Regions from separate parts of the Neobacillus sp. DHD-1R genome, predicted to be linked through region 2. Evidence: a T-box and tRNA genes for the amino acid it is inferred to sense, from the RefSeq annotation. Region 2 holds a T-box; the other regions hold tRNA genes.
The links. A T-box is a leader RNA that pairs with one kind of tRNA and senses whether it is charged. The one in region 2 lies ahead of tyrS (tyrosine--tRNA ligase), so its partner is inferred to be a tRNA-Tyr.
Positions count from the first base shown of each region.

Region 1: it encodes a tRNA-Tyr, which carries the amino acid that the T-box ahead of tyrS (tyrosine--tRNA ligase) is inferred to sense. The anticodon was not compared.
Region 3: it encodes a tRNA-Tyr, which carries the amino acid that the T-box ahead of tyrS (tyrosine--tRNA ligase) is inferred to sense. The anticodon was not compared.

Region 1 is NZ_CM173232.1:5,213,377-5,223,810, reverse strand. It holds gene AC3ANL_RS25715 (KinB-signaling pathway activation protein) at 1-341, shown strand, start outside; gene pdaB (polysaccharide deacetylase family sporulation protein PdaB) at 414-1,166, opposite strand; gene AC3ANL_RS25705 (hypothetical protein) at 1,305-1,541, shown strand; rRNA gene AC3ANL_RS25700 (16S ribosomal RNA) at 1,792-3,341, shown strand; rRNA gene AC3ANL_RS25695 (23S ribosomal RNA) at 3,531-6,466, shown strand; rRNA gene rrf (5S ribosomal RNA) at 6,720-6,836, shown strand; tRNA gene AC3ANL_RS25685 (tRNA-Asn) at 6,854-6,928, shown strand; tRNA gene AC3ANL_RS25680 (tRNA-Thr) at 6,956-7,028, shown strand; tRNA gene AC3ANL_RS25675 (tRNA-Glu) at 7,051-7,125, shown strand; tRNA gene AC3ANL_RS25670 (tRNA-Val) at 7,131-7,206, shown strand; tRNA gene AC3ANL_RS25665 (tRNA-Thr) at 7,214-7,289, shown strand; tRNA gene AC3ANL_RS25660 (tRNA-Tyr) at 7,307-7,391, shown strand; tRNA gene AC3ANL_RS25655 (tRNA-Gln) at 7,440-7,514, shown strand; tRNA gene AC3ANL_RS25650 (tRNA-Lys) at 7,516-7,588, shown strand; tRNA gene AC3ANL_RS25645 (tRNA-Gly) at 7,649-7,723, shown strand; tRNA gene AC3ANL_RS25640 (tRNA-Ala) at 7,731-7,806, shown strand; gene rocF (arginase) at 8,028-8,930, shown strand; gene AC3ANL_RS25630 (aspartyl-phosphate phosphatase Spo0E family protein) at 9,187-9,345, opposite strand; gene sigW (RNA polymerase sigma factor SigW) at 9,533-10,096, shown strand; gene AC3ANL_RS25620 (zf-HC2 domain-containing protein) at 10,113-10,434, shown strand, end outside.
Region 2 is NZ_CM173232.1:4,000,665-4,011,098, forward strand. It holds gene ezrA (septation ring formation regulator EzrA) at 1-913, opposite strand, end outside; gene refZ (forespore capture DNA-binding protein RefZ) at 1,093-1,725, opposite strand; gene AC3ANL_RS19755 (GAF domain-containing protein) at 1,874-2,374, shown strand; gene AC3ANL_RS19760 (sensor domain-containing diguanylate cyclase) at 2,477-3,904, opposite strand; gene rpsD (30S ribosomal protein S4) at 4,284-4,886, shown strand; gene AC3ANL_RS19770 (hypothetical protein) at 5,090-6,349, opposite strand; gene tyrS (tyrosine--tRNA ligase) at 6,599-7,858, opposite strand; T-box leader at 7,904-8,125, opposite strand; gene AC3ANL_RS19780 (transglycosylase domain-containing protein) at 8,273-10,434, shown strand, end outside.
Region 3 is NZ_CM173232.1:632,977-643,410, forward strand. It holds rRNA gene AC3ANL_RS02970 (23S ribosomal RNA) at 1-2,734, shown strand, start outside; rRNA gene rrf (5S ribosomal RNA) at 2,810-2,926, shown strand; tRNA gene AC3ANL_RS02980 (tRNA-Glu) at 2,966-3,040, shown strand; tRNA gene AC3ANL_RS02985 (tRNA-Val) at 3,046-3,121, shown strand; tRNA gene AC3ANL_RS02990 (tRNA-Thr) at 3,142-3,217, shown strand; tRNA gene AC3ANL_RS02995 (tRNA-Lys) at 3,226-3,301, shown strand; tRNA gene AC3ANL_RS03000 (tRNA-Leu) at 3,316-3,397, shown strand; tRNA gene AC3ANL_RS03005 (tRNA-Gly) at 3,415-3,489, shown strand; tRNA gene AC3ANL_RS03010 (tRNA-Pro) at 3,577-3,653, shown strand; tRNA gene AC3ANL_RS03015 (tRNA-Ala) at 3,667-3,739, shown strand; tRNA gene AC3ANL_RS03020 (tRNA-Ser) at 3,747-3,839, shown strand; tRNA gene AC3ANL_RS03025 (tRNA-Met) at 3,866-3,939, shown strand; tRNA gene AC3ANL_RS03030 (tRNA-Asp) at 3,943-4,019, shown strand; tRNA gene AC3ANL_RS03035 (tRNA-Phe) at 4,088-4,160, shown strand; tRNA gene AC3ANL_RS03040 (tRNA-Tyr) at 4,196-4,280, shown strand; tRNA gene AC3ANL_RS03045 (tRNA-His) at 4,286-4,361, shown strand; tRNA gene AC3ANL_RS03050 (tRNA-Cys) at 4,400-4,473, shown strand; tRNA gene AC3ANL_RS03055 (tRNA-Gly) at 4,482-4,555, shown strand; tRNA gene AC3ANL_RS03060 (tRNA-Ile) at 4,567-4,640, shown strand; tRNA gene AC3ANL_RS03065 (tRNA-Asn) at 4,666-4,740, shown strand; tRNA gene AC3ANL_RS03070 (tRNA-Arg) at 4,817-4,890, shown strand; gene AC3ANL_RS03075 (hypothetical protein) at 5,254-5,700, shown strand; gene AC3ANL_RS03080 (helix-turn-helix transcriptional regulator) at 5,702-5,926, shown strand; gene AC3ANL_RS03085 (DUF4386 domain-containing protein) at 5,984-6,697, shown strand; gene AC3ANL_RS03090 (M20 metallopeptidase family protein) at 6,767-7,924, opposite strand; gene AC3ANL_RS03095 (hypothetical protein) at 8,180-8,593, shown strand; gene AC3ANL_RS03100 (PspA/IM30 family protein) at 8,595-9,263, shown strand; gene AC3ANL_RS03105 (efflux RND transporter permease subunit) at 9,735-10,434, shown strand, end outside.

The DNA.
Region 1 (10,434 bases), 1.2 Mb from region 2:
TTCTTCCCTATTTCTTGCCTGCAATCCTCCTTTTAGTGGTTGCACTTGCGGTTGCCTGGGTAAAAATGAAACAGACAAATAGCGGGGCGTTTATTCCGGCCCTGTTTGTTATGATTGTGGTTACAATAATAGAATGGGTTCCTGCCATTAAAGCAAATGATAATAGCTGGCTTTATCTAATGATGTTAGCTTTAATGGCTTGCAATGCCTATCAATTATTAATCCTTCATAAATTGAATATGCAATCGCAACAAGAAAGACAATTACGAGCAAGCCAATCAAACTCTAAAGCAAACAAGAATCCAAAAAATAAGAAAATGACCAAAAAACCGTCCATGTAATGGGCGGCTTTTTCGTAAGCTATATGAACATCAGAATACAGCGATTATTACTGAGACCTGTTTTTAAATAGACTATCTAATTTCTTTTGACTGGACCTCTCCGTTTGCAATCATTTCGGAAACGGAAACCAGTTTTAAGCCTTTTTGTCTGATATCTGCCAAAATGAGCGGCAGGGCTTTTGCCGTTTGTTTGGCTGAATCTGAGGCATGAAGAAGAATAATATCTCCGTTTTTAGCCTTACTTACGTTTTTAACTATTTTTTCTACACCTGGATTTTGCCAATCTTTTGAGTCAATTTTCCAATGAATAACGGTGTATCCATACCTTTTAGCAATTTGTAAGGTACGCTTATCAAAATGCCCTGTCGGAGCACGTAAAAGCTTTATATCCTTTACATTTAACTTTGTAAAGGCCTCTTGGGCTTTTGAGATATCCTTCGCAATTTTTGCATCCTCTAAATCATTGTAATCGACATAATTGTAACCAAGCATCCCAATTTCATAGCCTTCCTTTGCAATCCGGCTGACTAAATCAGGATGTTGTTCTGCCCAGGAACCTGCTAAAAAGAAAGTGGCTGACTTCACATTTTCCTTTTTCAACGTATCTAAGATTGGCTCTGCTTTTTCATCACCCCAACCAATATTAAATGTAAGGGCTAAATCCTTTTCACCGCGATAGATCGCATTCGTGCTGTCCTTCGTTGAAAAGACAGGAACTTGCACCATGTTTTCCATATAGAGAAACCAAGCAGTAAAAAAAGCGGCAATAAAGATTAGTGATAGGCTTTTTAATGATTTTCCGTTTAATACAAAAAAGAATTTCATCCTTCCCACCTCGTCCAATACAGTCCTTGTCTCAAACCTATGCTTGCATTTTTAATAATATGATTAAAGAATTTTATTATAAAATTTCAATAATTGGAAAAGACTACTATAACTACAAACTTTGTTGGGGGTTATTTTATGTTTGGACTTCTAATCAATGATAAAGAAGTAAAAGAAGTGGAATACCTTATAAAAAGAGAAATGGATGAGATATTATTTGATTTAAAGGATGACCGTATTGATCATATTGTAAAAAGAGCAATGGAAGAGAGATACAAAATACTATTTACCTTATTTAAAAGGGTAGCATCGCCACAAGAATGCTTTAAATATATGAGAAGAGGAGGTAAGAAGGACCGAAAAAGGGTTGATTAATATTTTTTATAAAATGCGTTGACAATTATTTAGTATCTTGTTATAGTAATAAACGTCGCTGCTGACAGTAACAAAAACAGCTTAAAAAAGTTGTTGACATTACTAATGACAGCTGATATATTAATAAAGTCGCTTTTGAGCGATTGGAAAATTGTTCTTTGAAAACTAAACAAACAAAAGCGTCAACAAACAATAAATTATTAGTTTCTTACGAAACTAAGCCAACGTAACATTTATGAGCTAATCAACTTTCTTGGAGAGTTTGATCCTGGCTCAGGACGAACGCTGGCGGCGTGCCTAATACATGCAAGTCGAGCGGATCAACAGGAGCTTGCTCCTGTTGGTTAGCGGCGGACGGGTGAGTAACACGTGGGCAACCTGCCTGTAAGACTGGGATAACACCGGGAAACCGGTGCTAATACCGGATAATCTTTTTCTTCACATGAAGAAAAACTGAAAGACGGTTTCGGCTGTCACTTACAGATGGGCCCGCGGCGCATTAGCTAGTTGGTGAGGTAACGGCTCACCAAGGCGACGATGCGTAGCCGACCTGAGAGGGTGATCGGCCACACTGGGACTGAGACACGGCCCAGACTCCTACGGGAGGCAGCAGTAGGGAATCTTCCACAATGGACGAAAGTCTGATGGAGCAACGCCGCGTGAGCGATGAAGGCCTTCGGGTCGTAAAGCTCTGTTGTTAGGGAAGAACAAGTATCGGAGTAACTGCCGGTACCTTGACGGTACCTAACCAGAAAGCCACGGCTAACTACGTGCCAGCAGCCGCGGTAATACGTAGGTGGCAAGCGTTGTCCGGAATTATTGGGCGTAAAGCGCGCGCAGGCGGTCCTTTAAGTCTGATGTGAAAGCCCACGGCTCAACCGTGGAGGGTCATTGGAAACTGGGGGACTTGAGTGCAGAAGAGGAAAGCGGAATTCCACGTGTAGCGGTGAAATGCGTAGAGATGTGGAGGAACACCAGTGGCGAAGGCGGCTTTCTGGTCTGTAACTGACGCTGAGGCGCGAAAGCGTGGGGAGCAAACAGGATTAGATACCCTGGTAGTCCACGCCGTAAACGATGAGTGCTAAGTGTTAGGGGGTTTCCGCCCCTTAGTGCTGCAGCTAACGCATTAAGCACTCCGCCTGGGGAGTACGGCCGCAAGGCTGAAACTCAAAGGAATTGACGGGGGCCCGCACAAGCGGTGGAGCATGTGGTTTAATTCGAAGCAACGCGAAGAACCTTACCAGGTCTTGACATCCTCTGACACTCCTAGAGATAGGACGTTCCCCTTCGGGGGACAGAGTGACAGGTGGTGCATGGTTGTCGTCAGCTCGTGTCGTGAGATGTTGGGTTAAGTCCCGCAACGAGCGCAACCCTTGTTCTTAGTTGCCAGTATTCAGTTGGGCACTCTAAGGAGACTGCCGGTGACAAACCGGAGGAAGGTGGGGATGACGTCAAATCATCATGCCCCTTATGACCTGGGCTACACACGTGCTACAATGGATGGTACAAAGGGCAGCAAAGCCGCGAGGCCTAGCCAATCCCATAAAACCATTCTCAGTTCGGATTGTAGGCTGCAACTCGCCTACATGAAGCCGGAATCGCTAGTAATCGCGGATCAGCATGCCGCGGTGAATACGTTCCCGGGCCTTGTACACACCGCCCGTCACACCACGAGAGTTTGTAACACCCGAAGTCGGTGGGGTAACCGCAAGGAGCCAGCCGCCTAAGGTGGGACAGATGATTGGGGTGAAGTCGTAACAAGGTAGCCGTATCGGAAGGTGCGGCTGGATCACCTCCTTTCTAAGGATAATGCAGTCCTTTCGGACTGATAAGAAGTTGACCGTTTTTTGTTTGTTTAGTTTTGAGAGTACAATCTCTCGAAACATTCGTTCTTTGAAAACTAGATAATCGTAAGAAGAAGCAAGTAAAACATCGAGAATTCGCCATTTTAGTTTTCTCTCTTTTTTATTAAGAGAAACAAACCTTTTAGGTTAAGTTAGAAAGGGCGCACGGTGAATGCCTTGGCACTAGGAGCCGATGAAGGACGGGACTAACACCGATATGCTTCGGGGAGCTGTAAGTAAGCTTTGATCCGGAGATTTCCGAATGGGGAAACCCACTGCTCGTAATGGAGTAGTATCTTTACCTGAATACATAGGGTATGGATGGCATACCCGGGGAACTGAAACATCTAAGTACCCGGAGGAAGAGAAAGCAAACGCGATTCCCTGAGTAGCGGCGAGCGAAACGGGACATAGCCCAAACCAAGAGGCTTGCCTCTTGGGGTTGTAGGACACTCAACATGGAGTTACAAAGGAACGGGGTAGATGAAGCGATCTGGAAAGGTCCGTCATAGAAGGTAAAAACCCTGTAGTTGAAACTTCGTTCCCTCCTGAGTGGATCCTGAGTACGGCCGGACACGAGAAATCCGGTCGGAAGCAGGGAGGACCATCTCCCAAGGCTAAATACTCCCTAGTGACCGATAGTGAACCAGTACCGTGAGGGAAAGGTGAAAAGCACCCCGGAAGGGGAGTGAAATAGTTCCTGAAACCGTGTGCCTACAAGTAGTCAGAGCCCGTTAATGGGTGATGGCGTGCCTTTTGTAGAATGAACCGGCGAGTTACGATCCCATGCAAGGTTAAGTTGAAAAGACGGAGCCGCAGCGAAAGCGAGTCTGAATAGGGCGAATGAGTATGTGGTCGTAGACCCGAAACCAGGTGATCTACCCATGTCCAGGGTGAAGTCCAGGTAACACTGGATGGAGGCCCGAACCCACGCACGTTGAAAAGTGCGGGGATGAGGTGTGGGTAGCGGAGAAATTCCAATCGAACTTGGAGATAGCTGGTTCTCTCCGAAATAGCTTTAGGGCTAGCCTCACGTAGTAAGAGTCTTGGAGGTAGAGCACTGTTTGGACTAGGGGCCCTCATCGGGTTACCGAATTCAGACAAACTCCGAATGCCAAAGACTTATCCGTGGGAGTCAGACTGCGAGTGATAAGATCCGTAGTCAAAAGGGAAACAGCCCAGACCACCAGCTAAGGTCCCAAAGTATACGTTAAGTGGAAAAGGATGTGGAGTTGCTTAGACAACCAGGATGTTGGCTTAGAAGCAGCCACCATTTAAAGAGTGCGTAATAGCTCACTGGTCGAGTGACTCTGCGCCGAAAATGTACCGGGGCTAAACGTATCACCGAAGCTGTGGATTGACATCAACGATGTCAGTGGTAGGAGAGCGTTCTAAGGGCGTTGAAGCTAGACCGTAAGGACTGGTGGAGCGCTTAGAAGTGAGAATGCCGGTATGAGTAGCGAAAGATGAGTGAGAATCTCATCCACCGAATGCCTAAGGTTTCCTGAGGAAGGCTCGTCCGCTCAGGGTTAGTCGGGACCTAAGCCGAGGCCGAAAGGCGTAGGCGATGGACAACAGGTTGATATTCCTGTACCACCTCTTTATCGTTTGAGTGATGGGGGGACGCAGGAGGATAGGGTAAGCGCGCTGTTGGATATGCGCGTCTAAGCAGCTAGGCTGGTAAGTAGGAAAATCCGCTTACCGTGAAGGCTGAGCTGTGACAGCGAGGGAAATTTAGTACCGAAGTTCCTGATTCCACACTGCCAAGAAAAGCCTCTAGCGAGATAAAAGGTGCCCGTACCGCAAACCGACACAGGTAGGCGAGGAGAGAATCCTAAGGTGAGCGAGAGAACTCTCGTTAAGGAACTCGGCAAAATGACCCCGTAACTTCGGGAGAAGGGGTGCTCTTTGGGGTGAATAGCCTCGAAGAGCCGCAGTGAATAGGCCCAGGCGACTGTTTAGCAAAAACACAGGTCTCTGCGAAGCCGCAAGGCGAAGTATAGGGGCTGACGCCTGCCCGGTGCTGGAAGGTTAAGAGGAGGGGTTAGCGCAAGCGAAGCTCTGAATCGAAGCCCCAGTAAACGGCGGCCGTAACTATAACGGTCCTAAGGTAGCGAAATTCCTTGTCGGGTAAGTTCCGACCCGCACGAAAGGCGTAACGATCTGGGCACTGTCTCAACGAGAGACTCGGTGAAATTATAGTACCTGTGAAGATGCAGGTTACCCGCGACAGGACGGAAAGACCCCGTGGAGCTTTACTGTAGCCTGATATTGAATTTTGGTACAGCTTGTACAGGATAGGTAGGAGCCTGAGAAGCCGGAGCGCTAGCTTCGGTGGAGGCGTCGGTGGGATACTACCCTGGCTGTATTGAAATTCTAACCCGCACCCCTGATCGGGGTGGGAGACAGTGTCAGGTGGGCAGTTTGACTGGGGCGGTCGCCTCCTAAAGAGTAACGGAGGCGCCCAAAGGTTCCCTCAGAATGGTTGGAAATCATTCGTAGAGTGTAAAGGCACAAGGGAGCTTGACTGCGAGACCTACAAGTCGAGCAGGGACGAAAGTCGGGCTTAGTGATCCGGTGGTTCCGCATGGAAGGGCCATCGCTCAACGGATAAAAGCTACCCCGGGGATAACAGGCTTATCTCCCCCAAGAGTCCACATCGACGGGGAGGTTTGGCACCTCGATGTCGGCTCATCGCATCCTGGGGCTGTAGTCGGTCCCAAGGGTTGGGCTGTTCGCCCATTAAAGCGGTACGCGAGCTGGGTTCAGAACGTCGTGAGACAGTTCGGTCCCTATCCGTCGTGGGCGCAGGAAATTTGAGAGGAGCTGTCCTTAGTACGAGAGGACCGGGATGGACGCACCGCTGGTGTACCAGTTGTCTTGCCAAAGGCATCGCTGGGTAGCTATGTGCGGACGGGATAAGTGCTGAAAGCATCTAAGCATGAAGCCCCCCTCAAGATGAGATTTCCCATAGCGTCAAGCTAGTAAGAACCCTGAAAGATGATCAGGTTGATAGGTCAGAGGTGGAAGCGTGGCGACATGTGGAGCTGACTGATACTAATCGTTCGAGGACTTAACCAAATAGAAAAGCGGAGGCGACTGGTCAACTTCGACAGACGTTGGAGAGCCGGCACTGCAAATCCTGGTTTTGGATTTGAAGGGACGGATCGAAACGGCCGAGAAGTAAGGAGCCGCAGCTGGACAAATTTTAAAGCGAACTTGAGTTTTACCACACTTCTTCTAGATTATTTAGTTTTGAGGGAATGAAAAAATTTAAATTTCCTCTTGAAAAATATAAAAAAGACATTATAATAAAATAGTGTCGAATAAATAGTCTGGTAATTAAGGCGAGAAGGTCACACCCGTTCCCATACCGAACACGGAAGTTAAGCTTCTCAGCGCCGATGGTAGTTGGGACACGCGTCCCTGTGAGAGTAGGACGTTGCCAGGCTGTAATATTATTATTGTTCCGCAGTAGCTCAGTGGTAGAGCTATCGGCTGTTAACCGATCGGTCGTAGGTTCGAGTCCTACCTGCGGAGCCATTTTTTTCATCAAAGAAAATCAGCTATGCTTCCATAGCTCAGTAGGTAGAGCACTTCCATGGTAAGGAAGAGGTCAGCGGTTCGAGCCCGCTTGGAAGCTTACCTATATTTATTATAAAAAAGGCCCCTTGGTCAAGCGGTTAAGACACCTCCCTTTCACGGAGGTAACACGGGTTCGAGTCCCGTAGGGGTCACCATATTTGGAGGATTAGCTCAGCTGGGAGAGCATCTGCCTTACAAGCAGAGGGTCGGCGGTTCGATCCCGTCATCCTCCACCATTAATATGCCGGGGTAGCTCAATTGGTAGAGCAACTGACTTGTAATCAGTAGGTTGGGGGTTCAAGTCCTCTCGCCGGCACCATTTTTTTAATTGAATATGGAGGGGTAGCGAAGTGGCTAAACGCGGCGGACTGTAAATCCGCTCCCTCCGGGTTCGGCGGTTCGAATCCGTCCCCCTCCACCATTCATATTTTTAAAAAAGTTGGACATACTAAATATATCACATTCATATTGGGCTATAGCCAAGCGGTAAGGCATCGCACTTTGACTGCGACATGCGTTGGTTCAAATCCAGCTAGCCCAGCCATGAGCCATTAGCTCAGTTGGTAGAGCATCTGACTTTTAATCAGAGGGTCGAAGGTTCGAGTCCTTCATGGCTCATAATGCAATAAAAGATAAAAACCCTAATGATACTTATTATGGGTTTTTATCTTTGAATACGCGGAAGTAGTTCAGTGGTAGAACATCACCTTGCCAAGGTGGGGGTCGCGGGTTCGAATCCCGTCTTCCGCTCCAATTATATGGGGCCTTAGCTCAGCTGGGAGAGCGCCTGCTTTGCACGCAGGAGGTCAGCGGTTCGATCCCGCTAGGCTCCACCATCACACTACATATTTGCCTTAAATCAGGATGCTGATTTAAGGCTTTTTTTATTTTTTTAGTTGGAAAAAATATGAGCTTTCGTGGATTCGCTGATAAAAATCTCCTGTTAACTTTCAGAACCTTTCCAAAATACTGTATATATATACACGACTTTGTCGAGTTGAGTCATAGGGATGAAAGCGGTTAAAATATACGTATCATGAGCAGGGGGGAAACAGTGATGTCTAATAAAAAGCTATCAATTATAGGAATGCCGATGGACTTAGGCCAGATGAGAAGGGGAGTAGATATGGGGCCAAGTGCCATTCGTTATGCGGGGATTAATGAACGACTAAAGCCTCTATTTGATAGTATTCACGACCTAGGTGATATTCCGGTTGGCAGACCAGAAGTAGTCATCGATAAAGAATCTAATCTACGGAACTTAGATTTAGTGGCAGAAAAAAGTGCTATGCTGGCTGAGAAGGTGGATGAGGCGATTAAATCAGGCGCATTTCCACTTGTCCTTGGTGGAGACCATAGTATTGCGATTGGTACATTAGCTGGAGTTTCTAAGCATTATAAAAATCTTGGTGTCATTTGGTATGATGCCCATGGTGATTTAAATACCGCTGAGACAAGCCCCTCTGGGAATATTCACGGGATGCCCTTAGCCGTTAGCCTTGGATTAGGACATTCATTGTTGACTGAAATCGCAGGATATTATCCAAAAGTTAAACCTGAAAACGTAGTAATCATTGGTGCAAGGGCGCTGGATGATGGAGAAAAGGATTTAATTAAGGAAATAGGAATTAAAGTATACACCATGCATGAAATTGATCGTTTGGGAATGGCTAAAGTAATGGAAGAAACGATTACCTACCTTAAAGAAAAAACAGATGGTGTCCATCTATCTCTTGATTTAGATGGTTTAGATCCAAGTGATGCCCCTGGTGTTGGAACACCTGTTATAGGCGGTATCAGCTATCGCGAAAGCCATCTTGCTATGGAAATGCTAGAAGAAGCCAAAATTATTACTTCTGCAGAATTTGTAGAGGTAAATCCAATCTTAGATGAAAAGAATAAGACTGCCATTTGTGCAGTTGAACTAATGGGTTCATTATTTGGCGAAAAATTATTATAAAAATGAGCAGCTGCACCTATTGCGAGTGCAGCTGCTTTTTAGCGTTTGGCCCTTTTCGTAACCTTTATTGCTATTTTCCCCCTACTTTGAGGCTCATTTGGACAGGCTTGGAGTATATTAAAGCAACCGAGTCTGAATCGGAGGCTCATGCAGACAGGTATGATGTCTTTTAAAGCAACTGAGTCTGAATCAGAGACTAATTCAAAAAATCCCCTATATAATTTGTCCAAAAAACAACAAACATTGCGAAAACAGTTTAACGTTTTAATGCAGTATACTTATTAAGTAAAGAGTCCAGCTTCATACTGGTTTCAATGACCTTCTGATTAGCAAATGAGGTATTAGATGCTAATCGAACCATCTCATTTCGATAATGTTCTATTTTTTCTAGTAAATCACGAGAACAAGCGCCCATCAACTACACCCTCTTTATAAAAATTACTATCTTTTTTCCCCACTACAAAAACTTTAAACTTAATTTATCCCTAAATTAGTAAATTTTTGTTAATATTATAGGTATTGAGAAGTTTTTCGTTAAAAACGAAACTTTTTCGCTAGCGATTCGTATTATCGTATAGCAGCATTGGAGCTGAAGAAACTCGATGGAAACAATTGTTAAAAAAAGAATTAAACAGGTGATCAAAGGCGATCAAGATGCATTTGGCGAAATTGTGGAATTATATAAAAACAGTGTCTATCAGCTTTGTTACAGAATGCTCGGAAATCGGCATGAAGCAGAGGACATGGCACAGGAAGCCTTTATCCGCGCTTATGTGAATATCAACTCGTTTAACCAGGACTTGAAATTTTCAACCTGGCTTTTCCGGATTGCTACTAATTTATGTATAGATCGGATGCGAAAAAAGAAGCCGGATCATTACTTGGATGCTGAAGTGGCCGGAACAGAAGGATTAACGATGTATTCGCAGATTCCATCCGACACACCGTTGCCGGAAACTGAGGTTGAAAGTTTGGAACTGCATGAGACCGTTCAGAAAGAAATTTTAAAGCTGCCTGAAAAATATCGTTCTGCTATCGTTTTAAAATATATTGAAGAGTTGTCCTTAAATGAAATTAGTGAAATTCTTGATCTGCCCCTTGGAACAGTAAAAACAAGAATTCACCGCGGTCGGGAAGCATTAAGGCAGCAATTACGATATGTGTGAAGAGGTGAAACAACAAATGTGTCCAGAACATATCATCGAACTAATGCACGAATATTTAGATGAAGAACTAGATCCTGAAAAAGAACAAGAACTGAGGGACCACCTCCAAAACTGTAAAGAATGTGAAACGATATTTAATGAATTAAAAAAGACTGTGGCTTTTGTAGGAAGTCTATCACATATGCAGGCACCTGCGGATTTTACGGCCAGTGTTATGGCTCGTCTGCCGAAGGAGAAGAAAAAAGTCTGGATGCAGCGGTGGTTTAAAAACCATCCCATGCTTACAGCAGCATCTGTTTTCGTTATTCTAATGCTGGGAAGCTTGGTTTCAACGTGGG
Region 2 (10,434 bases):
AATGCTTGGCATGAACTTCTTTTTCCAAGAGATCGAACAGAATGTCGATTCGATCCTTCACTTCTTTAACTCCCTCTTCAGCTTTGTCAATTTCAATTGCTTCAATTAATCCTAAGTTTTCGACCAACTTTTCTTCAAGTCGTTTAATTTCTTCTTCCACATTAATATGCTCTAAATAATATTCCTGCTCCGTCATCTCCCGATGTCCTTCTAAACAATCAGACAGCTGGTTTGGAAGAAGTGATTGACATTCAATCAAAAGCTGTGGAATTAAATTCATATGGCGTTTAATGGTCTCTAACTGACTTTGAATCAATAAGACTACTTCACGGGCCTCAAGATAATTTCCGAGATCCGTTTTTTCATCAAATTCTTGGAACTTTTGCGCAACATTATTCAATTGCATTTCTAGATGTTTTTCAGCCTTTCCAAAGCTGTGACGGTGGGCAAGCAGCATTTTTTTTGCTTCTCGATATTGATCTTTTAATTCTTCGATTTCTACCCTGTTTTTTTCTTCACTGCCAACAAGCTCATGCAGCTCTTCCAATATTTTTTTAATTTGTGCTTCTATTTCCTGCAGCTTTTTGTCAATTTCTTGTTGGACGACTTTGGCTTTTTTGAATCGGTACCGATCGATATACTCTTCCGCATCAAAAAGCATCTCTTCTAAATCGGGAAGCTTAACAGTTACAACATCATCCCATTGATTCCGCCAACGTTCAAAAAGTTCTTCCGTTTGGCCAGTCATATTTAACTGTTTCACCTTTGACATCTCTTCTAGTATTGGCCGATTCAATAAATCGATTTTCCATGCTTCCAATCGGTCCATTTCCTTAAAGTACTTTTTCTTTATTAAATATCCCAATACAAATAAGGCTAGTAGTAGGATGAAAAATCCAATGAAATATTTCACTTGTAAGCCCCCTATTTCAAACAACATTGATTCTATACATTCCGACAAAATATCTATATTAAAAATTTTCGTGTCTATTCAATGCTTTTATGATACCATGTAACCGACAATTTTTGACTATAATTTTCAATTTTTTTGTAAAATAAATGATGGTTGCCAAAAAAAAATAGCGATCGCCGCTATTTTATGACTGCCTCCTTTTTCATTTGCTCTTCTAAGCATAATGTTTTCTCAATCCATGAATGAATATCTTTTAAATACTTTTGCTCAAAAAATGGCTCATTCGGAAAAATATATAAGACTTCTCTCATATATTGTGTATTCATAAAGGGCATCATTAGCAAGCTCTTCAATTGAATAATTAAATAGGGAATCGAATGTGGACGAAATTCATGCCATTCAAATCCTCTCTCAAAAATCTTTTGAAAATAATATTTTTCCTTAAGTGAATAAGTCGACATAATTTCTCTGACCACTTGTGAATCCATAGACATTTCTCGATACACAAAACTTGCCAGTTGATTATTTTGACATTGATAATGAAGTAAATCAGCTACTATCAGCTTTAAACAATCCTTTGCTCCCCGATCAATGGACAGATAGGCTTCCTCAATCTTGCTCATATATTGTTCAAAAAAATACATGAAGCAATATTCTAGCAGACCAGGTTTATTCGTAAAATGGTAGGCGATGGTTGCGGTATTCACTTTTGCTAAATTGGCAATATCCCTAATTGACGTCCCTGAATATCCATTTGAATTAAACAACGATATAGCAGCATGAACTATTGCTTCCTTAGCATTTTTCTTCATTTATTCTCCCCCTTCAGTTATACTCCTCTTACATAATGATTCTTTGCGTAAGCATCGATTCCTTTATGAAAATATCGACAAAGTATGCTCTTTTTCAGCTTATTTTGATAAAATAACAACAAATCTACAGAGAAAAAGGTGAAATAACTTGTTTAACGTCGAAATGTACACCGGTACTCGTGAAGAAAATTATGAGCTTGTTAAAAAGCAATTACAGGCGCTCCTTCATGATGAAAATAATCAAATCGCTAATCTAAGTAATGCCTCCGCCTTGTTGAACCAAGCACTCGACCGCATTAACTGGGTTGGTTTTTATTTAATGGATACGAACGGAGAACTTGTGCTCGGACCTTTCCAAGGATTACCGGCATGTGTACGGATTCCAGTTGGCAAGGGAGTTTGCGGGTCTGCTGCTTTTAAAAAGGAAACCGTTCGGGTCGAAGACGTACATCAATTTCCAGGCCATATTGCATGTGATGCGGCATCCCAATCCGAAATTGTCATTCCGCTCCTTATTAAGGATCAATTATTTGGTGTTTTAGATATTGATTCACCAGAAAAAAACCGCTTTGACGAACTTGATCAACAAAAGCTTGAAGAATTTACAGCAATTTTAATGGAGTATATTGAAAAAGGCACAAAGGAGTAATCCTTCTGTGCCCTTTTTAATTCTGAGATAAGGGAGTATAAAAATCTTCAAGAATTGTCCAGCTCCAGGGCGCTTCCGCTTTGCTTATCATTAACCACCTCGTTAATTTATTTGAATATTTTCTTCTTGGATAATGACCTTGTTCTTACCGGTCTCTTTTGCTATGTATAACGCTTCGTCCGCTCTTTTAAATAAAAAATGATAAGCATCTGGCCGATCTTTATTCCAATAAGAAACACCACAAGATACCGTAATATGTGGATTAGAGGATTCCGATACCTTATTGACAATTCTTTTAGCGATCGTTACTCCTATATGTAATGGAACTTTAGGTAAATAAATAGCCAATTCTTCGCCACCCCAACGGGCGCCTATATCATTGTCACGTATATTTCTTTTAATTAAATTGGCTACCTGTATAAGAATGACATCACCAATTTGATGCCCATAGGTATCATTTATTTCTTTAAAATTATCGATATCAAATAACAGAAAGGTTCCTTCCTCATCTTTATCCATTGATTGCTTAACTTTATCATCCATATATTTTCGAGAATGGAGCTTTGTTAGATGGTCCGTAATCACCATTTTTTTCAGTTCCTCTCTCAACATGGCGTTGGTAAGGGCTAATGATGACTGATGGACGAGTGTTTGGAGAAGTTTAAATATCTCAAAAGAAAAGAAATAAGGACTTTGATGCATAATGATAGAAAACCCTTTTATTTTTTTACTTTCAATCACCGGAACAGCCATAATCGAGTGAAAGATTCGATCATGATTCATTGGCAGGTTAAGATCACCAATAAAGAGGGATTCGTTCCCTTGCTGTATTTTTTCCTTTATGTAGTTAATATAAATTCGAGCTTGCTCAGTGAAAAAGTAAGGAGTAGAACCCGGGAGTGGTTTCGCTTTCAATAAATCTTTGGAGAATAGGAAAAAACCAACCTCTTGTGCCTCAAAAGAGGCCTTAATTTTTTCAGACAAATAGGTCATTGTCTTAGCCAACGGTTGGTTAGAATTTAGTTGGTGAGAAGTTTCATTGATTAATTGCAGATCCGAAATCGTTCTTTTTGACTGCTGAAAAAGCTTTGCGTTTTCCAATGCCCCTCCTGCAGATTCTGCCAATAATCTAATAAACTCAACTTCACTTACAGGAAATTCCAAACTATCTGGGGCAATCACCTGCAATACCCCATGTATCCCTTGCTTTCCTTTTAATGGCGCGTAAAGGATGGCATGTCTATTTTCATAAGAACACTCCATTTGGACTTGACCAGAAGCGTATGCTTTTGCGGCCGCAAAATTTTCACTATCGTAATCCAGATCAATAATCGGTAGATCACTGTGACTGTGAGTTTCTATCGAAAATAGTAAAAAATAAGAAAAGGCAGGGTATACTTCTTTTAGGGTTATAGATAATTCCCCTAATAACCTATCCATATCCAAGATTGAATAAAGTTTATCAGCTATTTGATATAGTTTTTTATATTGTATGACATCCAATAATAAATCTCCTTCAAGAGAATACATTCAAATTTCCACCTATAATTATCCAAATAAATACATCGTATCCTAATTATAGATATATTTAGGATAAAATTGGAATATTTTTTTGAAATTTCTTGTAATTATTTTTGGATACAAGTGTAGTTTTAGAGTGATTCATAAATAAACTTGACTTTTATTGAATAAAAATTATATAATACTCTTTGTGTAAAATATTGCAGCCTATTATGTTCACTTTAATAGTCTCATTTTGTTCCTCAAATTAGCATTAAGCTTTTATTTGATGGTGTATCTTGTAACCCTCTGCTGCTAGGGCGAAGGTGCATGAAAACAAAATGGCTGTTAAAGAGTCTCATAACGGTTTTTATTTTACCAAAATAAAAACACTAAGGAGGAGTCATTCATGGCTCGTTATACTGGCTCAAGCTGGAAAATCTCCCGTCGTCTTGGAATCTCTCTAAGCGGCACGGGTAAAGAATTAGAAAAGCGTCCTTACGCTCCTGGACAACATGGTCCAAACCAACGCAAAAAGCTTTCTGAATACGGATTGCAATTACAAGAGAAGCAAAAGCTTCGTCATATGTATGGCGTAACTGAGCGTCAATTCCGTAATCTATTTGATAAAGCTGGCAAATTAAGCGGCGTACACGGTGAAAACTTCATGATTCTTCTTGAATCACGTCTTGACAACGTTGTTTACCGTTTAGGTCTTGCTCGCACTCGTCGTGCAGCTCGTCAATTAGTTAACCACGGACATATCCTTGTTAACGGTTCTCGCGTTGATATCCCATCATACCGCGTAGCAGCTGGTCAAACAATCAGCCTTCGTGAAAAATCACGTAACCTTGAAGTTGTTAAAGAAGCAATCGAAGTAAATAACTTTGTTCCTGATTATTTAACTTTTGATGCTGACAAATTAGAAGGTACTTTCACTCGCTTACCAGAGCGTTCTGAATTACCTGCTGAAATCAACGAAACACTTATCGTCGAGTTCTACTCACGTTAATTGATTTGCTTGTTAAATAGCAATCACAAAAGCCCTAGAATCCTTGATATATCAGTGGTTCTAGGTTTTTTTGTTTGTTTTCAGCTTTGTAGAATTATGTATTCTCCCCCAACAATTTGGGGGAGGTTTTAAATTAATCGGAATAAAAAATTGTGGACAGACACTTATTTATTGCAATAAAGGTAATGTCCCCTTTATTGCAATTATTTTGTATTTTCTTTCGAATTTTTACCATTAGCAATGATTTTTCCCCCAATGTTAAGTTCCTTTACTTCTCCGCCTTCCAATGCGTAACTTGTAACACCATCACCGTGTGTAATAATGTCTCCATTAACGGTCAAACTTTCAATTTTGCCCCCTGACTTAATACTTACGGCATTTGCCGCAAGTCTCATGTTTACGCCTTTAACTAGGGAATTGCCAACAGAGCCATAGGTTGCGACATTTTCTTCAATAATCATATTTCCAATGGGCTTACTGACTTGTATTCCAATGGAACCATCCCCATAGGTTGTGATGGATTTAAATTTAATATTTTCTACTGTACCGTCATATTGGTTAAACCCTCTCGCTCCTAATCCATATGTAATAATATCCTGTGCCAAGAAATCTTTTACTGTTCCAAAATTCACAAATCCAATGCCGCTCGGTCCATAAGATATGACCGGACGATGGCTAATCCATTTTTCAACTTTTCCCCATGTATCCAGCACCATGTCATTTACACCGTAAGTCACAATCTCGTCATGATGTTCAACTATTTTTGCTTCCACACCATACACAATGAATACTGCTGCAGTAATAATATCAGCTGTCCCATACGGCAGCATTCCATTTGAATAGACAGCACCTGTAGTTAGTGCTTCTAAATTAACCTTGCCGCCTTCATCGCCAAATCCGCAAACAAAAATGCCTGAGCCAATTACAGGAGCATTTTTAATGCCTATGGAGATGTTTGTTAATTTGCAATCAATTTGACTTTTAGGATCTGAATTAAAATTGTATACAGTTATTGCTCCTTGATACACATTAACGCCATACTTCTGAGGTTGCTCACTATAATGCCTCGAATCGCAAGAGGTAATATGGATGTTGTTTCCATAAAGATTAATCCTGTCCGTTCCTTGCCTAGAAATAATGGAAACTTGACCTGAAATATGCAAATTTTCAAGGACATGTTTCCCCATATCCGGAATGCCACACACTGTATAAATGGCTCTGTTTGTTTGTTTTGTTATAACAGTTAGGTTTGAGATGGTATTGTTTCGAGTCACTCCAAAACCATCACTATTATTGAAGCTTACTATACATGATTCAATATTTTTTCCAGTTAATTGATAGCCTTCAGGTATAGTAATCGAATGAGGGGAAAGAATGGATCCTTGTACTTCCAAAACTTGTGGCACATTTTCATAAATAGCATTCAATAGTTCTAATAGTGTAGTTACTCTTGTTTTTTTCATTTTTAACATTCACCCTTAAGTTCGTTATACTTATCATGAAGCTATGTTGACCAATTTTTTAGATTGGTATACTTTCCATTAAGGTAAAGAATGTAATGTAACGAGGACAATTGTAAGTTTTTGTTGCGGCATATGAAAAGCACCTCCTTAAATTGATACAATCATCGTACCAGGAGGCGCTATGTGTTTATATGCGTTGTTTGATTGAGGGCTTACGGACCTTGGAAAATCCAAAGCCCTTTAGATGAATTAGTATTTTATTAATGTGTATTTCTTTTTACCTCTTCTGATAATCGTAAACTGACCTTCAATGCGATCATGGTCTTGGAGGATATAAGCTGTATCTGTTATTTTCTCACCGTTTACAGTGACGGCGCCATTGGTAATATCCTCACGTGCCTGACGCTTCGAAGGAGAAATCTTCGCGGCAACAAGTAAATCCACTAGATTTTCATCTTCCTCACCTGCATCAAAGGATGGCACATCTTTAAAGCCTTGCTTGATCTCAGCAGCGGAAAGATTTTTTACATCTCCACTAAATAAAGCGAGCGAAATTTTAATGGCTTGTTGAAGCGATTCTTCCCCGTGAATAAGTCGAGTCATTTCTTCAGCTAATGCCTTTTGAGCTTTTCGAAAATGCGGTTCTTCTTGAACACTTTGCTCTAATTGTTCAATCTCTTCATGAGATAGGAAGGTAAAGTACTTTAAGTATTTAACTACATCTGCATCGGCAGAGTTAATCCAGAACTGGTAAAATTCATATGGTGTCGTTTTTTCCGGATCTAGCCAGACAGCTCCACCTTCTGACTTTCCAAACTTGGTACCATCTGCTTTAGTTACAAGTGGAATAGTAAGACCGTAGGCTTTGGATTCTTCTTCAGGATGCATTTTTCTTATTAATTCTAAGCCAGAGGTAATGTTTCCCCACTGATCGCTCCCGCCAATTTGTAATTTACAATTATGATGGTCATACAAATGATTAAAATCCATTGCCTGCAAGATGGTGTAGGTGAATTCCGTGAAAGATATCCCTGATTCTAAGCGGGTAGCAATCGTATCTTTAGCCAGCATGTAGTTTACGCCGATATGCTTTCCGATATCACGCAAAAACGTCACAATATCCATGGAACCTGCCCAATCATAGTTATTCACCATGATGGCCCCATTTTCTCCGTCAAAGTCAAAAATGGCTGCTAGCTGCTGCTTGATGCCGGCTACATTTTCCTGCACGGTTTCCAAGGTTAATAGTTTCCGCTCTTCACTTTTGCCACTTGGATCGCCAATCAATCCTGTTGCCCCGCCCACTAAAACAATTGGACGGTGACCATGCTGTTGGAATCTCCTCAACGTTAAAAATGGAACCAAGTGCCCAATATGGAGGCTATCGGCGGTTGGGTCTGCTCCGCAATATAAAGAAATACTTTCTTTGCTTAAAAGATCCTTTAAACCTTCTTCATCTGTTTGTTGGTAAATAATGCCTCTCCATGCTAAATCCTGTAATAAATCCATTGCCCATTCCTCCTTCTGATTCAAAACAAAAACGCCCCTGCAAAATGCAGGGACGTAAATTTTTACGCGGTACCACCCAGCTTGAGGAAAAATTCCTCCAACTCAAAAAATTAACGGTTTTGCCCGTTCTCTGCTACTCTTCATTCTTTTCACAGAAAAAGCTCAAGGATGTAATTCATTCTTCTATATGTATCAGCTTTCACCACCGCTGACTCTCTTCAAAACAGGGATAGAAGAACTACAGTTGATTCCTTTCATAGCCTTAAATATAAAATTTTCTATAGCTTTTTTTACCATATTTCATTCAAGATGTCAAACGGCAACTGGAAATTTCAGAAAATGTAAAAGGCTGTCAGTTTTTATATCTTCTATATGCTATAATGGATTTGATTTTATAATGAGGTGATGCCCTGCATGAATGAAAAAATACAAGCTTGGATGGAAAAAATTAAATCCATACTTAACTTGATAACCCATAAAAAGGCAGTTAAAAGTGCTCGAATTACTTATCAAGTCGTTTGGAACTTAATTCTTCTTGTATTGACAGTTGTCATTCTAGGAGGTTCATTTGCAACAGGGGTTGGCGCCGGCTATTTTGCCTCGCTTGTAAAGGATGAACCGGTCCGGTCATACGACAGTATGAAAAAGGATATTTATAATTACACTGAAACATCAAATTTATATTTTGCTAACGATGTCTATCTTGGCAGGCTTAAGACTGACCTTGTACGGGAAGAAGTCAAACTGGATCAAGTATCTGATTATTTGGTCAATGCTGTTGTTGCTACAGAAGATGAATACTTCTATCAGCACAAAGGTGTAGTTCCAAAAGCCGTTTTCCGTGCCCTCTTTCAAGAGGTTACCAACTCCTCCGTTCAATCCGGTGGCAGTACATTAACACAGCAATTAATAAAAAATCAGATTTTAACAAATGAAGTTTCTTTCCAACGGAAAGCGAATGAAATTTTACTGGCACTGCGCTTAGAGAAATTTTTTGATAAAAAGGAAATTCTCGAAGCATATCTCAATGTTTCCACGTTTGGCAGAAATTCTTCCGGACAAAACATTGCTGGCGTACAAGCAGCTGCAAAAGGAATTTTTGGTAAAAACGCTAGTGACTTAACGCTTCCACAAGCAGCATTCATTGCCGGATTACCGCAAAGCCCGTTTGGCTATACTCCTTTTACTAGAGAAGCTACCATTAAGAACAACTTAGAACCAGGCCTCACACGAATGAAAACCGTATTAAAAAGAATGTTTGACGGTGGATACATAAACCAACAGCAATATGCAGAAGCCTCAGCCTATGACATTACAAAAGACTTTATCGATTCTGTTGATAACCCAGTTGAAAAATACCCATGGCTAACAGTTGAGATTCAGCAGCGTTCCGAGGATGTCCTTACAACTGTCTTAGCACAAAAAGATGGATACACTGAGAAAGACTTGAAAAGTGACGATAATCTTTATTACAAATACAAAATAATAGCAAACCATGATTTGCATCAAAATGGCTATAAAATTTATTCCACGATTGACAAAGATATCTATGATGCCATGCAAAAGGTAAAAGATAATTATAAATATTACGGACCAGATAAGGCGCAGGAAAAAACAGATCCGGAAACTGGAGAAAAGATAACGGTGATGGAACCCGTTGAAGTCGGCGCCGAGTTGATTGAGAATAAAACCGGAAAAATTATCAGCTTTGTTGCTGGTAGAAATTATGACAAACAACAGCTAAATCATGCTACAAGTGCAGTGAGACAAAACGGCTCCACAATGAAGCCGCTTCTCGTCTACGGACCAGCTATTGAGCTAGGCAAAGCCGCACCGGGAACACCTTTACCAGATGTTGAATTATACTTAGCAGGCAAAGCAAAGCCTTGGCCGCGAAACTATGATTTACGATACAGCGGCATTACTTCAGCTAGATACGCTTTGGCAAAATCATATAATGTCCCTGCTGTTAAATTATACAAGGATATTTTAGGTCAACGTCCGGCTAAGTACCTCGAAAAGATGGGTTTTACATCACTTTTGGAACCGGACTTTGAAAATCCGGCTACAGCCATTGGATCATTGGAAAAGGGTGTTACGATTGAAGAAAATACCAATGCATTCAGCACTTTTGCCAATGGCGGGAAATTTATTGACGCTTATTTGATTGATAAAATTGTTGATAAAGATGGCAAGGTCATCTATCAGCACGAAGGGAAACCTGTTGACGTTTTTAAACCGCAAACAGCGTACTTAACAATTGATATGATGCGCGACGTTTACAAAATGGGTACTGCTGCAGGCGTAAAAAACAAATTAAAATTTAATTCAGACTGGGCGGGCAAAACTGGAACAGGGAATGAATATATTGATTCCTGGTTCGTTGCTACAAACCCTAACGTAACCTTTGGTATTTGGACAGGCTATGATACACCTAAATCACTAAAGACTTCCGGTATGTCATATAGTCAACGGACCAATAACCTTTGGGCTGAATTAATAAATGCAGCCTATAGCATAAAGCCTGATTTAATTGATCCAAAAGAAAGTTTTCAAATGCCTGAGGGAATCGTGAA
Region 3 (10,434 bases), 2.0 Mb from region 2:
CTAAGTACCCGGAGGAAGAGAAAGCAAACGCGATTCCCTGAGTAGCGGCGAGCGAAACGGGACATAGCCCAAACCAAGAGGCCTGCCTCTTGGGGTTGTAGGACACTCAACATGGAGTTACAAAGGAACGGGGTAAATGAAGCGATCTGGAAAGGTCCGTCATAGAAGGTAAAAACCCTGTAGTTGAAACTTCGTTCCCTCCTGAGTGGATCCTGAGTACGGCCGGACACGAGAAATCCGGTCGGAAGCAGGGAGGACCATCTCCCAAGGCTAAATACTCCCTAGTGACCGATAGTGAACCAGTACCGTGAGGGAAAGGTGAAAAGCACCCCGGAAGGGGAGTGAAATAGTTCCTGAAACCGTGTGCCTACAAGTAGTCAGAGCCCGTTAATGGGTGATGGCGTGCCTTTTGTAGAATGAACCGGCGAGTTACGATCCCATGCAAGGTTAAGTTGAAAAGACGGAGCCGCAGCGAAAGCGAGTCTGAATAGGGCGAATGAGTATGTGGTCGTAGACCCGAAACCAGGTGATCTACCCATGTCCAGGGTGAAGTCCAGGTAACACTGGATGGAGGCCCGAACCCACGCACGTTGAAAAGTGCGGGGATGAGGTGTGGGTAGCGGAGAAATTCCAATCGAACTTGGAGATAGCTGGTTCTCTCCGAAATAGCTTTAGGGCTAGCCTCACGTAGTAAGAGTCTTGGAGGTAGAGCACTGTTTGGACTAGGGGCCCTCATCGGGTTACCGAATTCAGACAAACTCCGAATGCCAAAGACTTATCCGTGGGAGTCAGACTGCGAGTGATAAGATCCGTAGTCAAAAGGGAAACAGCCCAGACCACCAGCTAAGGTCCCAAAGTATACGTTAAGTGGAAAAGGATGTGGAGTTGCTTAGACAACCAGGATGTTGGCTTAGAAGCAGCCACCATTTAAAGAGTGCGTAATAGCTCACTGGTCGAGTGACTCTGCGCCGAAAATGTACCGGGGCTAAACGTATCACCGAAGCTGTGGATTGACATCAACGATGTCAGTGGTAGGAGAGCGTTCTAAGGGCGTTGAAGCTAGACCGTAAGGACTGGTGGAGCGCTTAGAAGTGAGAATGCCGGTATGAGTAGCGAAAGATGAGTGAGAATCTCATCCACCGAATGCCTAAGGTTTCCTGAGGAAGGCTCGTCCGCTCAGGGTTAGTCGGGACCTAAGCCGAGGCCGAAAGGCGTAGGCGATGGACAACAGGTTGATATTCCTGTACCACCTCTTTATCGTTTGAGTGATGGGGGGACGCAGGAGGATAGGGTAAGCGCGCTGTTGGATATGCGCGTCTAAGCAGTTAGGCTGGTAAGTAGGAAAATCCGCTTACCGTGAAGGCTGAGCTGTGACAGCGAGGGAAGTTTAGTACCGAAGTTCCTGATTCCACACTGCCAAGAAAAGCCTCTAGCGAGATAAAAGGTGCCCGTACCGCAAACCGACACAGGTAGGCGAGGAGAGAATCCTAAGGTGAGCGAGAGAACTCTCGTTAAGGAACTCGGCAAAATGACCCCGTAACTTCGGGAGAAGGGGTGCTCTTTGGGGTGAATAGCCTCGAAGAGCCGCAGTGAATAGGCCCAGGCGACTGTTTAGCAAAAACACAGGTCTCTGCGAAGCCGCAAGGCGAAGTATAGGGGCTGACGCCTGCCCGGTGCTGGAAGGTTAAGAGGAGGGGTTAGCGCAAGCGAAGCTCTAAATCGAAGCCCCAGTAAACGGCGGCCGTAACTATAACGGTCCTAAGGTAGCGAAATTCCTTGTCGGGTAAGTTCCGACCCGCACGAAAGGCGTAACGATCTGGGCACTGTCTCAACGAGAGACTCGGTGAAATTATAGTACCTGTGAAGATGCAGGTTACCCGCGACAGGACGGAAAGACCCCGTGGAGCTTTACTGTAGCCTGATATTGAATTTTGGTACAGCTTGTACAGGATAGGTAGGAGCCTGAGAAGCCGGAGCGCTAGCTTCGGTGGAGGCGTCGGTGGGATACTACCCTGGCTGTATTGAAATTCTAACCCGCACCCCTGATCGGGGTGGGAGACAGTGTCAGGTGGGCAGTTTGACTGGGGCGGTCGCCTCCTAAAGAGTAACGGAGGCGCCCAAAGGTTCCCTCAGAATGGTTGGAAATCATTCGTAGAGTGTAAAGGCACAAGGGAGCTTGACTGCGAGACCTACAAGTCGAGCAGGGACGAAAGTCGGGCTTAGTGATCCGGTGGTTCCGCATGGAAGGGCCATCGCTCAACGGATAAAAGCTACCCCGGGGATAACAGGCTTATCTCCCCCAAGAGTCCACATCGACGGGGAGGTTTGGCACCTCGATGTCGGCTCATCGCATCCTGGGGCTGTAGTCGGTCCCAAGGGTTGGGCTGTTCGCCCATTAAAGCGGTACGCGAGCTGGGTTCAGAACGTCGTGAGACAGTTCGGTCCCTATCCGTCGTGGGCGCAGGAAATTTGAGAGGAGCTGTCCTTAGTACGAGAGGACCGGGATGGACGCACCGCTGGTGTACCAGTTGTCTTGCCAAAGGCATCGCTGGGTAGCTATGTGCGGACGGGATAAGTGCTGAAAGCATCTAAGCATGAAGCCCCCCTCAAGATGAGATTTCCCATAGCGTCAAGCTAGTAAGAACCCTGAAAGATGATCAGGTTGATAGGTCAGAGGTGGAAGCATGGCGACATGTGGAGCTGACTGATACTAATCGTTCGAGGACTTAACCATTTTTAAGCGAACTTGAGTTTTACACACTTCTTCTGTATTATCTAGTTTTGAGAGAACGATCTCTCAATAAAATAGTCTGGTAATTAAGGCGAGAAGGTCACACCCGTTCCCATACCGAACACGGAAGTTAAGCTTCTCAGCGCCGATGGTAGTTGGGACACGCGTCCCTGTGAGAGTAGGACGTTGCCAGGCTACCCCATTTGGGGCTATTTTTTTGTGAAAATTTATTACGGCCCCTTGGTCAAGCGGTTAAGACACCTCCCTTTCACGGAGGTAACACGGGTTCGAGTCCCGTAGGGGTCACCATATTTGGAGGATTAGCTCAGCTGGGAGAGCATCTGCCTTACAAGCAGAGGGTCGGCGGTTCGATCCCGTCATCCTCCACCATATTTCTTTCTAAACTCTAAGCCGGGGTAGCTCAATTGGTAGAGCAACTGACTTGTAATCAGTAGGTTGGGGGTTCAAGTCCTCTCGCCGGCACCATTATGTACGAGCCATTAGCTCAGTTGGTAGAGCATCTGACTTTTAATCAGAGGGTCGAAGGTTCGAGTCCTTCATGGCTCACCATAATAAATTTATATGCGGGTGTGGCGGAATTGGCAGACGCACCAGACTTAGGATCTGGCGCCGCAAGGCGTGGGGGTTCGACTCCCTTCACCCGCATTCATTTATTTTTCCATGCGGAAGTAGTTCAGTGGTAGAACATCACCTTGCCAAGGTGGGGGTCGCGGGTTCGAATCCCGTCTTCCGCTCCAAATGCGCCATTAGCTCAATAGAAAGAGTATCTGACTACAGACCATATGGTTGTAGGTTTGGCCCTCTATCGGGCATGCCATATATAACGGGAAGTAGCTCAGCTTGGTAGAGCACTTGGTTTGGGACCAAGGGGTCGCAGGTTCGAATCCTGTCTTCCCGACCATTTTTATACTTTTGGGGCCTTAGCTCAGCTGGGAGAGCGCCTGCTTTGCACGCAGGAGGTCAGCGGTTCGATCCCGCTAGGCTCCACTTATTTGGAGGAATACCCAAGTCTGGCTGAAGGGATCGGTCTTGAAAACCGACAGGCGGGTCATACCGCGCGGGGGTTCGAATCCCTCTTCCTCCTCCATAATATGTATTCTTGATTTTTATTGTCGCGGGGTGGAGCAGTCTGGTAGCTCGTCGGGCTCATAACCCGAAGGTCACAGGTTCAAATCCTGTCCCCGCAATATGGTCCGGTAGTTCAGTTGGTTAGAATGCCTGCCTGTCACGCAGGAGGTCGCGGGTTCGAGTCCCGTCCGGACCGCCATTTTATCCCAGTAGTTTTTTTGAGCAAAGGACTAACATTAAATTTGTTGTAGGTAAGAATATTAAATTGGCTCAGTAGCTCAGTCGGTAGAGCAAAGGACTGAAAATCCTTGTGTCGGCGGTTCGATTCCGTCCTGCGCCATCATATCTTTTAATACGCTATTTCAACTTATACATGGAGGGGTAGCGAAGTGGCTAAACGCGGCGGACTGTAAATCCGCTCCCTCAGGGTTCGGCGGTTCGAATCCGTCCCCCTCCACCATTATGGCGGTTGTGGCGAAGTGGTTAACGCATCGGATTGTGGTTCCGACATTCGTGGGTTCGATTCCCATCAGCCGCCCCATTTTTCTAATTTGATTGGGCTAATGCCTATTAAATGTTGGCGGCATAGCCAAGTGGTAAGGCAGAGGTCTGCAAAACCTTTACCACCGGTTCGAATCCGGTTGCCGCCTCCATCATAAATGCGGGTGTAGTTTACTGGTAAAACCTCAGCCTTCCAAGCTGATGTAGTGGGTTCGATTCCCATCACCCGCTCCACACTTCTATTTGGGCCTATAGCTCAGCTGGTTAGAGCGCACGCCTGATAAGCGTGAGGTCGATGGTTCGAGTCCATTTAGGCCCACCTTATTCTAATAGTATTTTATTGTTCCGCAGTAGCTCAGTGGTAGAGCAATCGGCTGTTAACCGATCGGTCGTAGGTTCGAGTCCTACCTGCGGAGCCATTTTTTTGGATCGGAAATACTCAACAGGCATCCATGATAATGGTTAGGTCACGTGAGCATTCCGCCATTCAATAATGCGCCTTTAGCTCAGCTGGATAGAGCATACGCCTTCTAAGCGTACGGTCAGAGGTTCGAATCCTCTAAGGCGCATAAAAGTTAATATGGATTAGAAGCGCCTGAGTACTTAACATACTCAGGCGCTTTTTTACTAATATACTTCACTCCAACGGGTGAATGAGTTGAAATTCTCTACTAGAGCGCAGCTAAGCTTAACACAGCAGACCAACAGTTTGGTCTGCTTTTTTGATATTTGCAGTTCGAAAAATCGGTTATACCGTAGTTCATTTCTTAACTTCCCCTAACCAATTGCGTCTCCAAGGCCGGCACTTTGCCCTAATAGGCGGTGTCTGGTCTATTAACGTAATTTATACTTTACTTCATGTAAACTTTTTTTTACATCATGCATATAATACTATGCATGGTGTAAAAGTGAACATACAGGGGGTGTAAACCATGACTTATCAAGAAAAGAAAAGCATTGTATCATTGATCAGCGCCATATTCATTTTCGTATCTTATGGCTTGTACATGTACCCTAAGTACCCTGAAGGAGGTCTGGAAACGACCGAAACCTTTCGTTATTGGGGTTCCTTCGTCCTCATTTTGACTTTGGTTTCAATAGTCGCGCACATCATTATCAGCATTATTTTTAACATCGTCTTTAGAATGACGACTAAAGAAAAGGAACCAAGATTTGCGGATGAACTGGATAAATTAATTGACTTGAAAGCGAACCGAAATTCTTTTTTTGTGTTTATCGCCGGCTTTCTTCTTGCAATGGGATCATTGATCATCTATCAGCCGTCACAGGTAATGTTCATTATCCTGATCAGTTCAGGATTCATTTCTGATGTGACCGGCTCCGTTACTAAACTTTATCACTATCGAAAAGGAGTCTAATATGGGTAAAACTCTTGTCGGCAATCACATCCGTAAATTACGATTCAACCATGATGAAATGACTCAGCAGCAATTAGCTGACAAGGTGGGCGTAACAAGGCAAACCATCGTGGCTCTTGAAAAAGGAAATTACTCCCCATCTCTAGAACTGGCTTTCCGCATTGCTCACGCATTTAACTTACCATTGGAAGAGGTATTCTTTTATGGGGACAACACAAAGTTGTAAGAACTTTGCTTGATTTACTTTACCGTTTTTGAATTTACGATAGGGCGGAGATAAAAAATGAATTCAAATAAAAAAGCAGCAAAAATGGTAGGAGTACTGTTTATACTGGCAGCTGTTACGGCAATAATAGGTCTTAATTTATACAACCCAATCCTAAAGGGCCCCGATTACTTAATTAATGGTGCTGCACACGCTAATGAGGTGATACTTGGAGCGGTTATGGAATTAATACTTGTCGTTTCAGCGGTTGGTACGGCAACGACCATGTTTCCGATTTTAAGAAAATATAATGAGACGATCGCTCTATGGCATGTTTGCTTTAGGTTCCTTGAAGCGGTTATCATTACGGTTGGTGTAATCAGCGTCCTGTCGCTATTGACCTTAAGCCGAGAATCTGTGGCAGTAGGAATGGTGGATACCGCATCTTTTCAATCTTCAGGTACAATATTAAAAGCAATACATGATTGGACATTTATGCTTGGTCCTCTTTTCATGCTGGGTATCAATACAATGATGTACAGTTATATATTTTATAAATCTAAACTTGTACCCAGGTTCATTTCCATTTTGGGTATGACAGGGGCAACTTGTGTTTTTCTTTGTGCCTTGTTGGTCATGTTCGGGGTCATTCAGCAAATTTCTGTTTGGGGTGGTATTTTGGCGCTGCCAGTAGCAGCTAATGAAATGATTTTAGCAGTGTGGCTCATTGTTAAAGGATTCAATGAAAAGAAAGAAATAGCTGCGGGCGGGGTCAGACCCCCACTCCACTAAAGTGTTAAAGTACTAAAAACAGCCATTTTATGTTGTTCATAAAATGGCTGTTTTTTTATTTCAAATAGATTATGCATTTAATGCTAATTGAATTACTAGCTCTAACCCAGCAGGAATGGCTGCTTCATCGATATCAAATTTGGGATGATGGTGTGGGTATTGGCTTTTTTCCCCTTGCATGCCGACTTTAATGAACGCTCCTGTCTTTTCCTTTAAATAATAGGAGAAATCCTCCGCTCCCATGACGGGTTCTACTTCTGTAAAGACTTCTTCACCAAAGGTTGTTTCGATGATTTCCTTCGCCACTTCACAGGCTTCAGGATGATTGTATAATGGCAGTGTTCCTTCGATAAAATGATAATGGCCTTTTGCGCCAAAGCTTGCGCACAACGATTCCGTTAACTGAGCAGTTTTTTTGTGCATCAGGTCCGCGCCTTCAAACGATAACGCCCGAATGGTTCCCTGCAGTCTCACCTTATCTGGAATGACGTTATAGGAGTTGCCCGCTTGCATTCCGCCGATAGAAATTACTCCAGGATGCAGGGGGTTTAAGTTCCGGCTGACAATCGATTGAAAGGCCTGAATCAGATGGGTAGCAATGTAGATGGGGTCGACGGTTTCATGTGGATAGCCCCCGTGTCCGCCTTGCCCTTCAATGGTGATATCAAAATCGTCGCATGATGCCATCGCGTACCCGGTGGCAAAGCCAATTTTTCCAAGCGGTATGCTGGACATGTAATGAATGCCATAGATGACATCGACTCCGTCTAAGATACCCTCTTTGACTAGCTGTTGGGCGCCACTAGGAGAGGCTTCCTCCGAGCTTTGGAAAATCAAGACAATATTATTTTTTACCAGCTGCGGGTGTTGGCTCATCCATTTGGCCACGCCAAGTAATGTAGCTGTATGACCATCATGACCGCAGCCATGCATCACGCCTGGAACGGTTGAAAGATACGGTTTATCGCCCTCTTCCTGGAGGGGAAGGGCATCCATATCGGCACGTAGCGCAATCGTCCTTTTCCCTTCTATTCCATTAAATCTAGCAATCACATTCGGGGCTGAAAACCGAGTATCTAATGGGATTCCAAATTCATTCAATTTCTCTTTAACATAAGCTGCTGTGTTATATTCCTGTCCTGATAATTCAGGGTTCATATGAAAATGCCGGCGCTGTTCGATCGTCCAAGCAATTAACTCTGAGTCTACTAATTTTGTCTGCAACATGGTGTAATGTCTCCTTCTTTGTATAACTCTAACGGTTTGTATGAATATTTATGCAGTTAATTGTAAAGTAAATTCATCGAAAATGCAATGGAAATTTGGGGGGTCAGACCCCCACCGTATTAATGCTTTACCAAGTTAATTTAGCGGGGGTCAGACCCCAAAAAAAAATTTTTTACTTTTTTCTGCTTTTCACCAAGCTTTCACCATTCGCCAGTAGAATTCATTGTATCAAGTAGCGAAAGGAGGAAAGATTAGATGAATAGTAAAGTGAGAAAAGGTATTTTCTGGGGTGTGATTGTTGCCTCTACGGTTTTGGTGATTAACGTCCTCCATTTTCTTCTAGGTGGAGGCAGTGCTTTTGCTAGAGGTCCAGAAGGTCACGGTCATGGTCCTGGTGGAATGGGACCAAGGGGAGGCGACGGTTTTGGTTCCCACCAAATGATGAATGGCCCTCACCATGATGGCGGATTCCCATGGCTCATCCTAATTATTGGACCAGCTCTACTTGTTTTACTAGTAAGATGGCTTAGAAAGAAGGCAAAGGCTTCATCCATGCAACAGTTTATCGACACTTCGATTGTGAGTTCACATACACCCGTAATCAACCAAAACGCACGTCTTTTGGATCAGTGGGAACAAAATATGATCAATAAAAAGGAGAATGAATAAGATGGGTATTTTTAAAAGAATAAAGACGATTACAATGGCGGACATTAACAGCCTTTTAGACGGTCTCGAAGATCCGATTGCGATGCTAAATGAATATTCCAGAGAAATGGAACAGGAAATTGTAAAAGGTCAGAAAGCCTTAGCGCGACAAATTTTTGTAGAGAAAAAACAAGAGGCGCTCCTGATGGAAACGAGAGAGTTGGTAGCGAAGAGAGCACGACAGGCGAAATTGGCGATTGGCCAAGGGGATGACAATATGGCAAAACTGGCCGTGCAAGAAAAGCTTATTAATGAAAAGCAATTACATCTTTATGAGGAACAATACGAGGCTATTAAAGGGCAAACAGCCATTCTTGTTGAAAAGTTGGACGAGCTAAAGGAAACGTATAATCAAATGCAGCAGAAGAAAGTTCTGTTAGCTTCACGTGCCAATGTGGCCCAGTCGATGAAACAAATCCAAAAAGCGACAGTTTCCTTCCAAACTGACAATATTGTCAGAGGTGTTGCCCGTGCCGAAGCGAGGATTTTATTAATGGAAGCAGAGGTACAGGCGGGAAATCAGTTTTCCACTCCTTTAGCTCAGTTTGACGCGGCATATAGCAGCTATGTAAACGAGGAAGAGCTAAATAGGGAAATTGAAAAGCTAAAAGGTGAAAAAGTGACGTTATAAGGGTTTTGAGGATAAGCAGGAAAGGGAAGCACCACTCGTTAGGCTGGGTGAGTGCTTCTTTTTTTATCAAAATACTGAATAGAAAGGAGAGGGGTCAGACCCCCATTAAGCTAAAGCGGTAAAGCGTGTGATTTGGGGGACGATCATGCTTCATATGAATCTTCTACATAGATAACATTTAAGGCACTACCAGCTAAAATACGCTAGTGGTGCTTTTTTCGCGCGCAAAACTTCCGATTGTCCGCTTTAAGAACTATCAACAAGCTCCACCAGTCCTTCACTACTTTAAAGCAGCGGGGGTCTTACCCTTCTAGGTCTGAGGTCGTAGTTGAGATTACATCAACTGCCCGATGTTGGAGAACTGTTTGGAAAACTATAATAAAAAAGGTAAAAAGAACCAGAAAACAAGTTTGGTAGGTTGAGAAGTAGTTAAACTGAAAAAGGACGATTTAACGGAGGGGAAGAGAAGGTATGAAATCATGGATTAAATTTTCTTTAAAGAATGCCGGGGTTATTTTTATCGCCATGTTAATGGTCATTGCAGGGGGATTATATTCAGTCAAAACCATGAAGATGGAATCGATGCCGAATGTAGACATTCCTTATATGGTCGTACAGGTACCCTATATCGGAGCTACTCCTGAACAGGGATTAGAGGATGTTGGCAAGCCCTTGGAAGGAACGCTATCGGGGATAAAACAACTAGATAATTTATATATCGAAGCACACAGTAATATGGTCGTAGCGATTCTCGAATTTGAAATGAGCAAGGATATGGATGAAGCAGAAAAGGATGTCACGACTGCAGTCGCTTCACTTAAGCTGCCTGCTGATGCTGAAAAACCGGGGATTTTCAAGGACGGTCCTTCCGCCATGCCGGTATTTTCATTTGCTCTTTCATCGGATACGGCCAATCAATCCGACCTGACACAATATATTAATGAACAAATTAAGCCAGCGTTGACAGGACTAGATGGAGTCGGCAGGATTGACATCTCTGGTGAAACGGAAAAGGAAGTGGCCGTGAAGCTTGATCCTGAAAAAATGAAGCAGCATGGAATCACGTATGAGACCGTAAAGCAGACATTGTTAGCTCATCACTTTTCATTTCCGGCTGGTCAAGTCAATGTAGACGATAAAACATTAAATGTGCAAGCCGATTTCAAGCTGA